Pelosinus sp. IPA-1: one gene and its partner. Each later gene encodes a partner of the first gene's protein in a complex. Links are inferred from orthologs where the notes say so. Each region holds a gene or a part of one and is shown on either strand. Other genes may lie near its edges. The genes, in order: tig and rpsG.

What was found.
Region 2: the proteins of tig (region 1) and rpsG are in contact, whole or in part, in a crystal structure (PDB 3GTY), measured with the Thermotoga maritima proteins. The link is inferred for Pelosinus sp. IPA-1 from one-to-one orthologs. Residues at the interface, in WP_004081061.1 of Thermotoga maritima: Glu122, Val124, Val129, Leu130, Tyr133, Glu188, Gly259, Ile262, Tyr263, Glu266, Ser270, Glu273, Gln274, Glu277, Arg308, Gln311, Ile312, Ser315, Tyr316, Glu325, Arg329, Arg336, Leu363, Phe366, Trp367, Arg373, Leu377, Arg381, Leu384, Glu387; in WP_004081843.1 of Thermotoga maritima: Lys34, Lys52, Lys55, Glu59, Arg62, Gln63, Glu66, Asn67, Lys69, Val71, Arg95, Ala109, Lys110, Lys111, Gly112, Arg113, Pro114, Glu117, Glu121, Ile124, Ala125, Tyr127, Asn128, Asn129, Thr130, Gly131, Lys135, Asp139, Arg142, Met143.

What each region holds. Positions count from the first base shown.
Region 1 is NZ_BSVC01000012.1:82,312-93,214, reverse strand. The notes cover bases 4,456-7,370. They hold tig (trigger factor), read left to right. Parts: upstream 4,456-5,225; coding sequence 5,226-6,515; downstream 6,516-7,370. Other genes in these bases: clpX (ATP-dependent Clp protease ATP-binding subunit ClpX), read left to right, coding at 7,168-7,370; clpP (ATP-dependent Clp endopeptidase proteolytic subunit ClpP), read left to right, coding at 6,550-7,155; QSJ81_RS23460 (radical SAM protein), read right to left, coding at 4,456-4,763. Outside these bases: QSJ81_RS23475 (spore coat protein), read right to left, coding at 85-573; QSJ81_RS23470 (APC family permease), read right to left, coding at 900-2,744; QSJ81_RS23465 (hypothetical protein), read left to right, coding at 3,154-3,516; more of QSJ81_RS23460, read right to left, coding at 3,519-4,455; more of clpX, read left to right, coding at 7,371-8,430; ATP-dependent protease LonB, read left to right, coding at 8,649-10,325; QSJ81_RS23430 (DUF378 domain-containing protein), read left to right, coding at 10,349-10,543; QSJ81_RS23425 (AAA family ATPase), read right to left, coding at 10,599-10,903. UniProt on the Bacillus subtilis protein: Involved in protein export. Acts as a chaperone by maintaining the newly synthesized protein in an open conformation. Functions as a peptidyl-prolyl cis-trans isomerase.
Region 2 is NZ_BSVC01000019.1:190-3,691, reverse strand. Bases 1-2,749 are described here. They hold rpsG (30S ribosomal protein S7), read left to right. Parts: upstream 1-1,014; coding sequence 1,015-1,485; downstream 1,486-2,749. Other genes in these bases: fusA (elongation factor G), read left to right, coding at 1,521-2,749; rpsL (30S ribosomal protein S12), read left to right, coding at 603-977; QSJ81_RS25290 (L7Ae/L30e/S12e/Gadd45 family ribosomal protein), read left to right, coding at 262-507. Also shown: more of fusA, read left to right, coding at 2,750-3,502.

The DNA of each region.
Region 1 (10,903 bases):
TATAAAACGCTAAATAAATAGAATGACCATTGTTTTTATTAACAATGGTCATTCTATTTATTTAGGCAAGAAGATAAAATCTTTTTAGTACATGCCTTTGCTTTGCATATACTGGAAGATTCCTTCGCCGTGTTTTTGCTCTTCTTTTTGAATATGATTTAGAGTTTGGCGAGCGTTAGGATCAGCAAATTCAAATATAGCAGTATCATAAGCTCCAGATACGAATTTTTCCGTCATTAACATATCTGTACATAAGGTGCTATCATTTTGGCTTGCTGCTTGTGAAGAAGGGCTTGCCGAGGTTGAATTTTGCATATTACTTTGCACAGTGTTTTGGTTTTGTTGTTGACCCTGCTGTTGTGAGGACGACATATTTGGATTTTGTCCATTCAACATTTGGGTGATCGTATTTAGGTGCTGCTGTTCTTGCTGAGCATAGGAACTAAATAGTTGTTTTAGTTGAGGATCTTGAGCCTGGTTCGCATAGGATTGGTATTTTTCTATGCAAATTTTCTCATGATTTTGTTGATCTTGCAATAACATCTTTTCTTTTTGGCTTAAATTTAGTGTCATATGTAACACCTCCTACTTGTATTTTGTCAAAATATGCCCATTATATTCATGGATATAAGAAAAAAGCTACGCGTCCTTTTAAGATAGACGTTTTGAAACACAAAGACACAAAGACACAAAGCCGCTTACGCGGACGCGGAGAACACAGAGGGGGAGAATAAGAATGTCTCTGTGTTCTCTGTGTTTAACGTACTCTTTTGTGTGCTGTACCGTAGCATTGTGTCTTTGTGGTTCAATCTTTCTAAATAGAAACTCATACTTTCTGATTCTACCTAAAAAAAGTTAAGCTGTACAATTTGTTGTACAGCTTAACTTTTATAAAAATTTTATTTTTTTAAGTGGAAGGGAATCGTGGTTACGATAACGTTCTCCTTCAAAATTAGTAAGGTCCGAAGAATCCAGCCTGTTTGATTGTGCAATAGACGATGCCACAATTTTTTAGTTTGGAATTCAGGAATTAAGATTGTAATATAGTCTTCTGGATTCCTCTGACGTTCTAAATTACTTATATAATCTAATAGGGGTTGGATCACTAAACGATAAGGAGAGTAAATGGTAACTAATTCAACACCAGGATTCCAACCCTGCCATTTTACTTCTACTCTTTTACCAACTTCTTCATCCGTTGCAATGTGCAGAGCGATGACATCATTACTAATGCTTTTCGCATATTTAAGGGTCTGCGCTACTACACCAGTAGGAGTAGAAATAGGCACAATAACTACATTTCTACCAGTTTTAAGATTTGCTTCCTCTTCTGGATTGAAATCTTCTACTGGTAAGTGCAACTGTTCAGCCATATCATTATAATGAGAACGAATTTTTTTGAAGATGAAAATCATCACAGGTATAAATACAAGAACTAACCAGGCACCATAGAAAAATTTCGTGATAGCAATAATAAGTACAACAATTCCAGTTACAAGGGCACCTACTGAATTTACAGTAGATCGTACAATCCAGCCAGGGCTTCGTTCCTTTCGCCAGTGAACCACCATCCCTACCTGAGCAATGGTAAAGGAAAGGAAAACGCCAATGGCATATAAGGAAATTAAATGTTCCGTATTGCCGTGGTAGATAACGATTAAAATTCCAGCAATAATACTAAGAAGTACAATGCCGTTAGAGAAGCTTAAACGTTCACCACGCACCCCTAAATAGCGGGGCATATAACCATCTTTTGCTAGAATAGATAGTAGGGGGGGCAAACCGTTAAAGGAGGTATTAGCAGCTAGATATAATACCAGCATAGTAGTAATTTGTATGTAATAATAAGCCCAATTACGTCCAAAAGTTAATTCTGCGATTTGTGATAAAGCCGTTACATCTTCTAAAGGTAGAATGTGAAAATGCATGGTTAAGAAAGAAGTACCAATAAACATAAGTCCAAGGATTCCTGACATCCAATAAGTTGTTAATGTAGCGTTGCGTACCTCAGGAGAACGAAACATAGGAACGCCATTAGAGATAGCCTCAACTCCAGTCATCGAGCTGCAACCATTTGCAAAAGCACGTAGAATAAGTACGACCACAGTCCAATCCATTTGTTTTGTTAAGGATTCAGGAGGGATAACAGGTGTATGGTTAGTAATTGTTTGGTATATTCCCGTGGCAATCAATGCAATTATACCAAAAATGAATGCATAAGTTGGAAACACAAATGCAGTAGAAGATTCCCGAACTCCCCGTAAATTCACTAGCATTAATATTCCAAATAAAATGGCTAAATCGATGGGCACTTCATGTTGTGCTAATATAGGAAACGCCGACATAATAGCAGCTGTTCCTGCAGATACACTTACCGCTACGGTCAGTGTATAATCTGCAAATAGGGCCGCTGCTGCCGTAAGGGCCGGTAATTCGCCCAAGTGAGTAATAGCAACTGAGTAAGAACCGCCACCTCCTGGATTGGCTTTGGCTACTTGCACATAAGAAAAAGTTACAATTGCTAAAAGAGCTAAAATAGCGATCGAGATTGGCGCTAAATAGCCGTAGGCTAAAATTCCTGGAAGTGTCAGCATCAGCATAATCTGCTCTGGGCCATAAGCCACAGAGGATAAGGCATCTGAAGAAAAGATAGCGAGTGCTTTCCACTTAGGAAGTTTTTCGTGGCTCATTTCTTGATTATGTAAGGGTTTGCCGATAAGGATTCGCCGAACGAATCGCATCATAGTTGAATCTACCTCCGATATTTCTTGTGTGTGCTTGTGCATGTAGCAAATTACGTTCGATATAGTATAACCATCTTTTGGAAATATATAAAATTGGGCATGAAATCAATTATACAGTAGTTATAGTAAAAGGAAAGGATCATTTTGACGCATTTTGTAGTAAAAAGTAATGTTTTCATTCAAAATTGTCATTTGTGACCAATATACTCCTGATTAAAGGTATTTCCTAGCTTTTTTAACAGTAAAGTAGTAAATGGAAGCATGTAGGTAGAATATTAGAGGTCCTAATAAGAAAAGATGGGTGAAATTCATTAAAAAGACACCGGAATATCCGGTGCCCTTTTTAAATAAAGGTGTATTAACGTCGTGGATAGCAAGAAGAAGTAGGGTTGCAAAAGCGGGGAGAGCAATGTTGATTAGGGAAACAAGTATGACGAGGGAAACATTGCCGAGGGAAACAATTTTGGCGAGGGAAACAGTTTTGCCGAGGGAAGCAATTTTGGCGAGGGAAACAGTTTTGCCGTGGGAAGCAATTTTGGCGAGGGAAACAGTTTTGCCGAGGGAAGCAATTTTGGCGAGGGAAGCAATTTTGCCGAGGAAAGCAAAAGGCAGACGGATTGCATCCTACTATGACACGTTGATCATCATCATCATCATAATCATCATCATTGTAATCATAATCCCAGTCATCCATTTCTGGTCTGTCCCATTTAGGTCTTCTTTCATTATTATCTTCATCATCATACATGTTATGATCCTCCTTTTAGTATAGGGTTAATTTGCGCCTTCCCAAGTGCCCGTATAAGGGTTATAGGAACAATCAGTTGGCGAGGCTAACCAGCGCTTTTCAGGATCACTACCTTGGGCCAAGGGGCGACAATCAGAGCAGGCATAACGATACTCACAATCTTTGCATTTGAGGATCTGATTCTTTGTTGTATGCCAACATTGTAACAGAGGCTGACCTTCTAATATATCAGCCAGAGAACTTGTCAAGATATTACCGCAGAGTTGATTTCTTGCGAAGATGCAGGGGATGACATCTCCTGTAGAAGTCACCGCAATTTTCCCTGCAAGGCATTGGCAATAAGTATGCGCAGTGGTAAAGGAAGTTTCATCTGTATAAAAGGGGGGCTTAATAGGAGGTTTTGAATAGGTTGTTGGGAGTAAGTCTTGATCGTCTCCTCTACCTGTAGGACGAACAACATCTGGATACGAATCTGTCATACCTAATTCGTCATATAATGCAAGAATATTGGGAACTTCATCTTCATTTGCTTTCATAATAATAGAAGCAATTCGTAAAGGAATATTTGCGGACATCAATTTTTTTATCGCAGTCATGGTTTTATTAAAGCTATTGGGTTGCAATGTAACACGGTCATGGACAAGCGCATTATTGGCATAAATCGTAGTTGCAATATTTACATTATATTGTTTAAAAAAGTCAATGCAGTCGTCATCTATTAAAGTAGCATTTGTAAAAATTTCAATGTATTCATAGCCAACCTGATGGGCTTTAATAACTAATTCTCGCCATTTGGGGTAAAGGAGGGGTTCTCCTCCAATCAACTGAATATCCGTGGCACCTGCTAATTTAGCTTCATCGATAAGGGAGAGCCAGCGCTCATGAGGTACTTTGTCAAGCTCTTTACGGGATGGCCCACTTTCAGAGTAACAATGTAGGCATTTGCTATTGCAGGCCGAGGTTAATTCTAACCAAAGAAAACCAAGTTTTATAGGATCTGCGGGTGAGGAAATCTCGGGTAGAGAAGTGGGCGCAGTTTCCTGAAACGAACCCAATTCTATTTTTGTTAGTTTCTCTAAGAAATTCATATACTGCTCGCTATCAGGAGAGGTAATATCCCACAGGGTTTCGATGGCATTACCTTGGCAGGCACTAAGTAATTGAGTGGCACTGGAGTTGATTGAGTGCACCTTTCCTGTTTTAAAATTATAAATTGCACCCCTACTGGCGCCTTTCACCAATTTGCAATGATCTTGTAAGCAATAATACAACAGTTCATCCCCCTTTGCGGTGATTTATTACATAATATGCAATTAAGAGGGCGAGGTGTGCATTAATTAAAAAAAGACAAAATTTAAATTGTATGAGATCTTGACAAAAAAAATGATTACATATATAATTAACAACGTTGTTGGTAGAAAAATGAAACATGCGGAAGTAGCTCAGCGGTAGAGCATCGCCTTGCCAAGGCGAGGGTCGCGAGTTCGAATCTCGTCTTCCGCTCCATAGAATTATTGAACTCGGCAGATACTGCTGGGTTTTTTGCATATATCTTGTTTTTGTTATATAATTATGGTATCATATGGGCTATGACATTCTAAAGTGTGATTTTTATGTCCAAAGTAAGAAAATCATTAGTAATAACATAGCAAGCATGTTAAAAATGGTAATACTATTTTTGGCGTTACACATAAATGTCGCCAAGTAATTACATAGGGAGGATACAATACAAAATGAAAGCAACAGTAGAAAAAATAGACAATCATAAAGTGGTTTTTGAAATTGAAGTACCTCAGGTGGAAGTAGCAAAAGCGGTTGATAAGGCATATCGTAAATTAGCTAATAAAGTGAACATTCCGGGGTTCCGTAAGGGAAAAACACCTCGTCGTATTTTAGAATTACATATTGGTAAAGAAGCATTATTAGATGAAGCTTTTGAAATCATGGCAAGTCCTGCCTATGCGAAAGCTCTTGAAGATAATAATATTGAACCAGTAAGCCGTCCTCAAATTGATGTTGTAACATTGGCAGAAGACAAAGATTTAGTGTTCAAAGCCACTGTAGTTGCTAAACCAGAAATTACTTTAGGGCAATATAAAGGTTTAAAAATTGCTGTGGGAGCAGAAGCTGTTACAGAAGAAAAAATTAATGCCGAAGTAGAAACTATGCGTAATAGTCATGCAAAAATGGTAGTTGCAGAAGATGCAATCGTTGAAGATGGCGATTTTGCTGTTATTGATTTTGAAGGATTTGTTGACGGTGTAGCTTTCCCAGGTGGAGAAGGCAAAGCGTATCCATTACAAGTAGGTTCTAATACATTCATCCCTGGCTTTGAAGAGCAGGTAATTGGCGCAAAAGCTGGTTCTGAAGTGGATGTTAAGGTAACCTTCCCAGCAGAATATCATGCTCCTGATTTAGCAGGTAAAGACGCTGTCTTTAAGGTAAAAGTTAACGACGTAAAACGTAAAGAGTTACCAGAGCTTGATGATGAATTTGTAAAAGATGTAAGCGAATTTAACACAGTTGAGGAATTAAAGGCCGACATTAAGAATAAGTTAGAAAAGGCTGCTGCAGAAAAAGCAGAACGTGATTTCCGTAATGAAGCAATTAAGCAAGCTGTTGAAAACGCAACTGTAGATATTCCAGAAGTTATGGTAGAAGAGCGCATTTCTAAAATGATTGAAGATTTAGGTGCTAACTTAGAAAGTCGCGGAATGCAGCTTGATCATTATATGAAATACATGAATACAGACATGGCAGCACTACGCGAAAATTACAAAGAGTCTGCTCTTGCGAATGTTAAAACTGATTTGCTATTAGAAGCAATCGTAAAAGCAGAAGCATTGGAAGTAAGCCCTGACGAAGTAGATTTCGAAATTGCTACTATCGCTAAAGGATACGGCGCTGAAGTAGCGGATGTGAAAGCAATTATCAGCGGACAAGGAAAAATGTCTACTGTATATGATTCCATATTACGCAAAAAAGCTGCTGAGCTAATTATTAGTAGTGTAGAAAAAGAGTAATAAAAAAATAATAAACCAATAGAGGTGTGATACTATGAATTTTGTACCAATAGTAGTAGAGCAATCTAGTCGTGGAGAACGATCTTATGATATCTATTCTAGACTTTTAAAAGATCGTATTATATTTATTGGTGGTCCCATTGATGATAATGTGGCAAATGTAGTCATTGCCCAGCTTCTGTTTTTGGAATCGGAAGATCCAGATAAGGATATCCATATGTATATTAACAGCCCTGGTGGCGTTGTCACTGCAGGTATGGCTATATACGATACCATGCAGTATGTTAAACCAGATGTTTCCACAATTTGTATGGGGCAAGCTGCAAGTATGGGAGCTTTATTGTTGTCAGCAGGTGCAAAAGGTAAGCGCTATGCACTTCCTTATGCACGTGTGATGATTCACCAGCCTTTAGGTGGATCCCAAGGTCAGGCTACTGATATTGAAATCCATACCAGAGAAATATTAAGAACCAGAGAACTTCTTAACGGAATTCTGATCAATCAGACTGGTCAAAGTAAAGAAAAAATCGAACATGACACGGAAAGAGATTACTTCATGTCTGCTGAACAAGCTAAAGAGTATGGTATTATTGATTCTGTGGTTGTTCGGGGAGATAGGCGTCTTGAAAGTCCCAAATAAAGAGGTGATAGTATGTTAAAATTTGGGGATGACAAAGGTCAACTCAAATGCTCTTTTTGCGGTAAGCTACAGGAACAAGTCAAGAAATTGGTAGCAGGTCCTGGAGTATACATTTGCGATGAATGTATTGAGCTATGTAATGAGATTATTGAGGAAGAACTAAGCGGAGATATTGATATTGAGCTTCGTGATGTTCCAAAGCCTAAAGAAATTAAAGATATTCTAGATCAATACGTTATTGGTCAAGATTCTGCGAAAAAAACATTAGCTGTAGCGGTGTATAACCACTATAAGCGTGTCAATTTCGGCAGTAAAAATGATGATGTTGAACTTCAAAAGTCCAATATCGTGATGCTTGGGCCAACAGGTAGTGGTAAGACACTATTAGCGCAGACCTTAGCAAAATTGTTAAATGTACCTTTTGCCATTGCAGATGCTACCTCACTGACAGAAGCCGGATATGTTGGAGAAGATGTGGAAAATATCTTGCTAAAACTCATTCAGGCTGCTGACTATGATGTAGAAAAAGCCGAAAAGGGTATTGTATACATTGATGAGATTGACAAGATTGCCCGTAAATCGGAGAATCCGTCTATAACTCGCGATGTATCTGGGGAAGGTGTGCAGCAAGCCTTACTTAAAATTTTAGAAGGTACTGTAGCAAGTGTGCCGCCGCAAGGTGGACGCAAGCACCCTCACCAAGAGTTTATTCAAATTGATACGACCAATATCTTATTTATTTGCGGCGGTGCTTTTGACGGTATTGATAAGTTAATCAGCGCACGTACAGGTAAGAAAAATATGGGATTCGGCGCCGAAGTGAGGAGTAAGGAGAAGAAAAACATTGGTGATCTTTTGCAGCAAATTTTGCCTGAGGATCTCTTAAAGTTTGGTCTTATTCCTGAATTTGTCGGCCGTTTACCAGTCGTTGTAACACTGGATGCATTAGATGAATCTGCCCTTGTCCGTATACTGCTAGAGCCTAAAAATGCATTAGTTAAGCAGTATCAAAAATTCTTAGAAATTGATAATGTGCAGCTTGAGTTTAAAGAAGATGCCCTTGATGCAATTGCGAAGGAAGCTTTAAAGCGCAATACAGGCGCACGGGGATTAAGAGCGATTATTGAAGGCATTATGTGCAATGTGATGTATGAAGTACCATCTCGTGCAGATGTGGCTAAATGTACAGTAACAAAAGAAGTGGTTTTGAATAAGGAAGAACCTATCTTAGTTACGGTTGATCGCAAGGCTAAGAAAAAAGAAGAATCAGCGTGAGTAAACAGGAGAGACGAGAGTCTCTCCTGTTTTTACGGAATCAGAAAGTATAACACTTTCTTGATTCCAAGTAAGAACGACTTGGCTTCTGCCTGCGTCCGAGGACTTGGCACAAGCCAAGTCTTTTCTTATTTTACTTTTTTTAACAGGATAAAATAAAGCCGTCTGCCAATACTAAATTCAGAATCAGAAATGTTGGGGAGGAGGTTTTGTAATCAGTGGATTATGCGATAAACATTGTCACGGTGATACAATTCTTTTTTGCCGTTGTCATTGGCTTGTATTTTTGGAATTTGCTACGGTCGCAACAAGGAAATCGGGTTGCTGTCGAACGTGAGTCTAAGAAGGAAATGGACAAATTGCAAAGAATGAGGTCCATTTCTTTAACAGAACCTTTATCTGAAAAAACTCGTCCAACGACTTTTGCCGAAATTGTTGGGCAGGAGGATGGGCTGAAGGCTTTACGAGCAGCTTTGTGTGGACCTAATCCACAACATGTGTTAGTCTATGGACCCCCTGGGGTTGGAAAAACAGCGGCAGCGAGATTGATACTAGAAGAAGCGAAACGAAACCACTTATCACCTTTTTCAAGCTGTGCGAAGTTTATTGAGCTTGATGCCACTACGGCTCGGTTTGATGAACGTGGTATTGCAGATCCATTAATTGGTACAGTTCATGATCCTATTTACCAAGGAGCAGGTCCTTTAGGTGTAGCAGGTATTCCTCAACCTAAGCCTGGCGCAGTAACGAAGGCTCATGGTGGTTTACTATTTATTGATGAGATAGGTGAACTGCATCACATTCAGATGAATAAGCTCTTAAAAGTACTAGAAGATCGTAAAGTATTCCTAGACAGTTCCTATTACAATAGTGAAGACACAAATATTCCAAGTCATATTCACGATATGTTTCAAAATGGTTTGCCTGCTGATTTTCGTTTAGTAGGTGCTACAACACGAACCCCGCAAGATATTCCACCAGCAATTCGGTCTCGGTGTGTGGAAATATTCTTCCGCCCTATACTACCTGATGAGATAGGCAGAATTGTTTATAATGCAGCGAAAAAAATTAACTTTGCGATTGATGATAAAGCGGTAGAAGTGATAAAACAGTACTCTACCAATGGGCGAGATGGTGTTAATATTGTTCAGATCGCTGCTGGTGTTGCAATTAATGAGCAGCGTCAATCCATTACTTGTAAAGATGTTGAATGGGTTATTAATTTTAGCCACTATAGTCGAAGACCAGAAAAGAAAGTACCGGATGCTCCTCAAGTTGGTTTTGCAAATGGACTAGCAGTTTATGGAGCTGACGTGGGGGCTGTTACGGAAATCGAAGTTACAGCTGTTCCTGGTACAGGAAAGTTCACTATTACTGGGGTAGTTGATGAGGAAGAATTAGATGCGCCAGGTCGTACAATACGTCGTAAAAGTATGGCTAAAAGTTCTTTAGAAAATGTGCTTACTGTGCTTTCTAACCGTTTTAAAATGGAGTTACATAGTTACGATATTCATGTAAACTTTCCTGGTGGTGGTCCAGTGGATGGTCCTTCGGCAGGTGTAACTATGGCAGTGGCAATTTACTCCGCGGTTAAAGGAATCCCTATTAGTAATACAGTAGCAATGACAGGAGAACTCTCGATTCGTGGTTTGGTCAGACCTGTAGGTGGAGTTAGTGCTAAAGTGTACGCTGCCGAACAGGCTGGAGCACGTCGAGTTTTAATACCTAAAGATAACTGGCAGGAAATGTATCAAACATTACCGGTTGAAGTCATTGGTATAGAAACGATTGAGGAAGCTTTAGACTACGCATTAATGAAGAATGTAGAAGTACTGCATCGAGATATTGCAGTGCCACAGCCAGATATCTTAGCGGCTGCAGGGATATCAAATTAAAATAAGTAATAGGTGGTTAAGAAATGGATAAAATTGCGTTACTCTTAGTCATCGTTGGTGCCTTGAATTGGCTTTTAGTTGGGCTATTTCAGTTCGATTTAGTTGCCACAATTTTTGGCGGGCAGAAGTCCTTTTTGAGTCGTGCAGTCTATGTACTAGTTGGCTTATCTGGTCTTTGGTCTCTGAAGTTTTTATTTGCGGAACGTAGATCAGCATAAAGATGTATACGAAAAGAAGATAACCCTTCAAAGGGGTTATCTTCTTTTCGTATTGCTATGGAGTTATATTGATGATATCTCTTAGTTCATCACCATTTATACACTCTTTATCTAATAGGAGCGTAGATATTTTTTCTAACAAATCTTGCTGATCAACAAGGATGTTGTGAACGTATTTCTCTGTTTCTTTTATAATAGATGTTAAGGTAACATGCAGTAGCTCTTTTGATAGATCCTCTGGAGAAACAATTCCTAAGGTTGATATACCACTGTGGATAATCTGTTTTGCCAATTCTGTAGCATGTTTAAAATCGCTAGCTGCACCGGTACTGCGATTGCCTAGTTGAATTTCTTCAGCAA
Region 2 (3,502 bases), on another replicon or contig:
TTATGAATTATTTTTTGACAAATTTTAAAAAAGTGATATAATAAATTTTGGCTATAAGAAAACCTAATATTTTCATCTCTAAATTTACAAAACATGGTAAAAATGACACACTCGGATGCGTGGTCATAAAAAAAGCCCACAAATATAGATGAAATAAGAATTTATTAAGAGATGTTTATTGACATTGTGTTTTGATAATGATAATATATTAGAGGGCCAGTTAGAAAATGCATTGGTTTGTTACGTAAGGGAGTGAACAATATGTCGCTCGAAATGTTAAAAACTGCAAAAAAGATAGTTGGTGTTAAGCAAGTTACTAAGGCTGTTGAAAAGGATTTGGCGCAACTTGTCTATATTGCACAAGATGCGGAACAACGCTTAGTAGAACCTCTACGAACGTTGTGTACTCGAAAAAAAACAGCAATAGAAATGACGCTTACCATGACTGAACTTGGTAAAACCTGTGGCATCGAAGTTGGTGCAGCAGCAGTAGCCATTTTAAAGTAAAATGTAACCATGTTAAATGTTTTACCTTAAACTCAATGCTTGAGGTGAAATTTTTATATAATCAATCTAAGATAATTTGGAAGGGGGTGTATTGAATGCCAACAATTAATCAATTAGTACGTAAAGGTAGAGAGTCACTTATACAAAAATCTACTGCACCTGCTTTGAAAGAAAGCCCGCAAAAGCGTGGTGTATGTACAAGAGTATATACAACTACTCCTAAGAAACCAAACTCTGCACTTCGTAAAGTGGCAAGGGTACGTTTAACAAATGGTATTGAAGTTACTGCCTATATCCCTGGTATCGGTCATAACTTACAAGAACATAGTGTTGTGCTTATCAGAGGTGGTAGAATCAAGGATTTACCGGGCGTACGTTATCACATTGTTCGTGGTGCATTAGACACTGCTGGAGTGCAAAAACGTAGCCAAAGTAGATCAAAATACGGTACAAAACGTGCTAAAAAGTAAAATTTAATTAGATAACCCTGGAAAAGGAGGGGATAATATGCCAAGAAAAGGACCTGTTACAAAACGCGATGTATTGCAAGATCCGGTATACAATTCTAAAATTGTTACTCGATTTGTAAATAAAGTAATGTTAGATGGTAAAAAAAGTGTTGCTGAAAATATTGTGTATGATGCATTTGATATTATTCGTGCAAAAACCGGCAAAGATCCATTAGAGGTTTTTGAAACAGCAATGAAAAATGTTATGCCAGTATTGGAAGTGCGTGCTCGCCGTGTTGGTGGTGCTAACTATCAAGTTCCGATCGAAGTACGCGCAGATCGTCGTTTGTCACTTGGGATTCGCTGGTTGGTGAATTACTCAAGACTACGCGGTGAAAAAACTATGCGTGAAAGACTTGCTGCTGAATTAATTGATGCTTCCAATAATACTGGTGCTACAATTAAGAAAAAAGAAGATACGCATAAAATGGCTGAAGCCAATAAAGCTTTTGCACATTATCGCTGGTAATTTTTAATGTTTCTAAACAGTAAGGAGTGATGATAGTGGCCAGAAAATTCTCGCTAAGTAATACACGTAATATTGGTATTATGGCACATATTGACGCTGGCAAAACCACTACGACTGAACGGATACTGTTTTATACTGGCAAAGTACACAAAATCGGTGAAGTGCATGAAGGCGCTGCGACAATGGATTGGATGGTACAAGAACAAGAGCGAGGTATTACAATTACTTCTGCGGCTACTACTTGTGAATGGTCTGGACATCGCATTAACATCATTGACACACCAGGACACGTGGACTTTACTGTAGAAGTAGAGCGCTCACTCAGAGTGTTAGATGGATCTGTAGCTGTGTTTTGCGCTAAAGGTGGCGTAGAACCGCAATCAGAAACTGTTTGGCGTCAAGCTGATAAATATGGTGTGCCACGTATGGCATACGTTAATAAAATGGATATTCTAGGTGCTGATTTTTACCGAGTTGTCGATATGATGAAAAATCGTTTAGGTGCAAATGCAGTGCCAGTTCAACTGCCAATTGGCTTGGAAAATGGCTTCAAAGGGTATGTTGATTTGGTACAAATGAAAGCGGTTGTTTATACAGATGACCTTGGTAAATTTAGTGAAGCTGCTGATATTCCAGAAGACATGCAAGAGCATGTGGCTGAATACCGTCAAGGTCTTTTAGATGCAGTTGCAGAAAGTGATGACGAACTCATGATGAAATATCTTGAGGGCGAAGAATTTACTTTAGAAGAGATCTATGCTGGTATTCGTAAAGCTACGATTGCTTGTAAAATGACTCCTGTTTTATGCGGATCTTCCTATAAGAACAAAGGTGTGCAGCCGTTATTGGATGCAGTTATTGCATACATGCCGGCACCTACTGATGTTCCAGCTATTAAAGGGATTAATCCTGATACAGAAGCAGAAGATGAACGTGCAGCTGATGACAGCTTACCATTCTCAGCTTTAGCTTTCAAAATCATGGCTGACCCTTATGTAGGTAAGTTAGCATTCTTCAGAGTATACTCCGGCGAACTTTCTTCCGGGTCTTATGTATATAATTCCACTAAAGGAAAGAAAGAACGTATTGGACGTATCTTGCAGATGCATGCAAATCACCGTGAAGAAATCGAAAGAGTATACACAGGCGATATCGCTGCTGCTGTAGGACTTAAAGATACAACTACTGGTGATACTTTATGTGATGACAAAAACCAAATTATTCTTGAATCCATGGTTTTCCCTGAACCAGTTATTTCGGTAGCTGTTGAGCCTAAGACCAAAGCTGACCAAGAAAAAATGGGTATTGCACTACAACGTTTGGCAGAAGAAGATCCTACATTCCGTGTGAATACAGATCAAGAAACTGGTCAAACGATTATTGCTGGTGTTGGTGAATTACATTTAGAAATTATCGTTGACCGGATGCTAAGAGAATTCAAAGTGGATTGTAGCGTAGGTAAACCTCAGGTTGCTTATCGTGAAACTATCCGCAAAAAAGTTAAATCCGAAGGTAAATTTGTTCGTCAGTCTGGTGGTCGTGGACAATATGGTCATTGTTGGTTGGAAATTGAACCTCTTGAACCAGGTCAAGGTTTCATCTTCGAAAGCAAAGTTGTCGGCGGTTCCATTCCAAGAGAATATATTGCACCTATCGGAGCTGGTTGTAAAGAAGCTATGGATAATGGGGTTTTAGCGGGTTACCCTATGGTGGACATTAAAGTAACTGTACTTGAAGGTTCCTACCATGATGTTGACTCCTCTGAAATGGCATTTAAAATAGCTGGTTCAATGGGCTTTAAAGCTGGTTGCGCAAAAGCCGGTGCTGTAATTTTGGAACCATACATGAAAGTAGAAGTTATTGTTCCTGAAGAATACATGGGCGATGTAATTGGCGATTTGAACTCACGTCGTGGACGCATAGAAGGTATGGAAGCAATTAACGGCTCCCAGTCCATCAAAGCATTTGTGCCATTGGCTGAAATGTTTGGTTATGTAACTGACTTACGTTCAAAAAC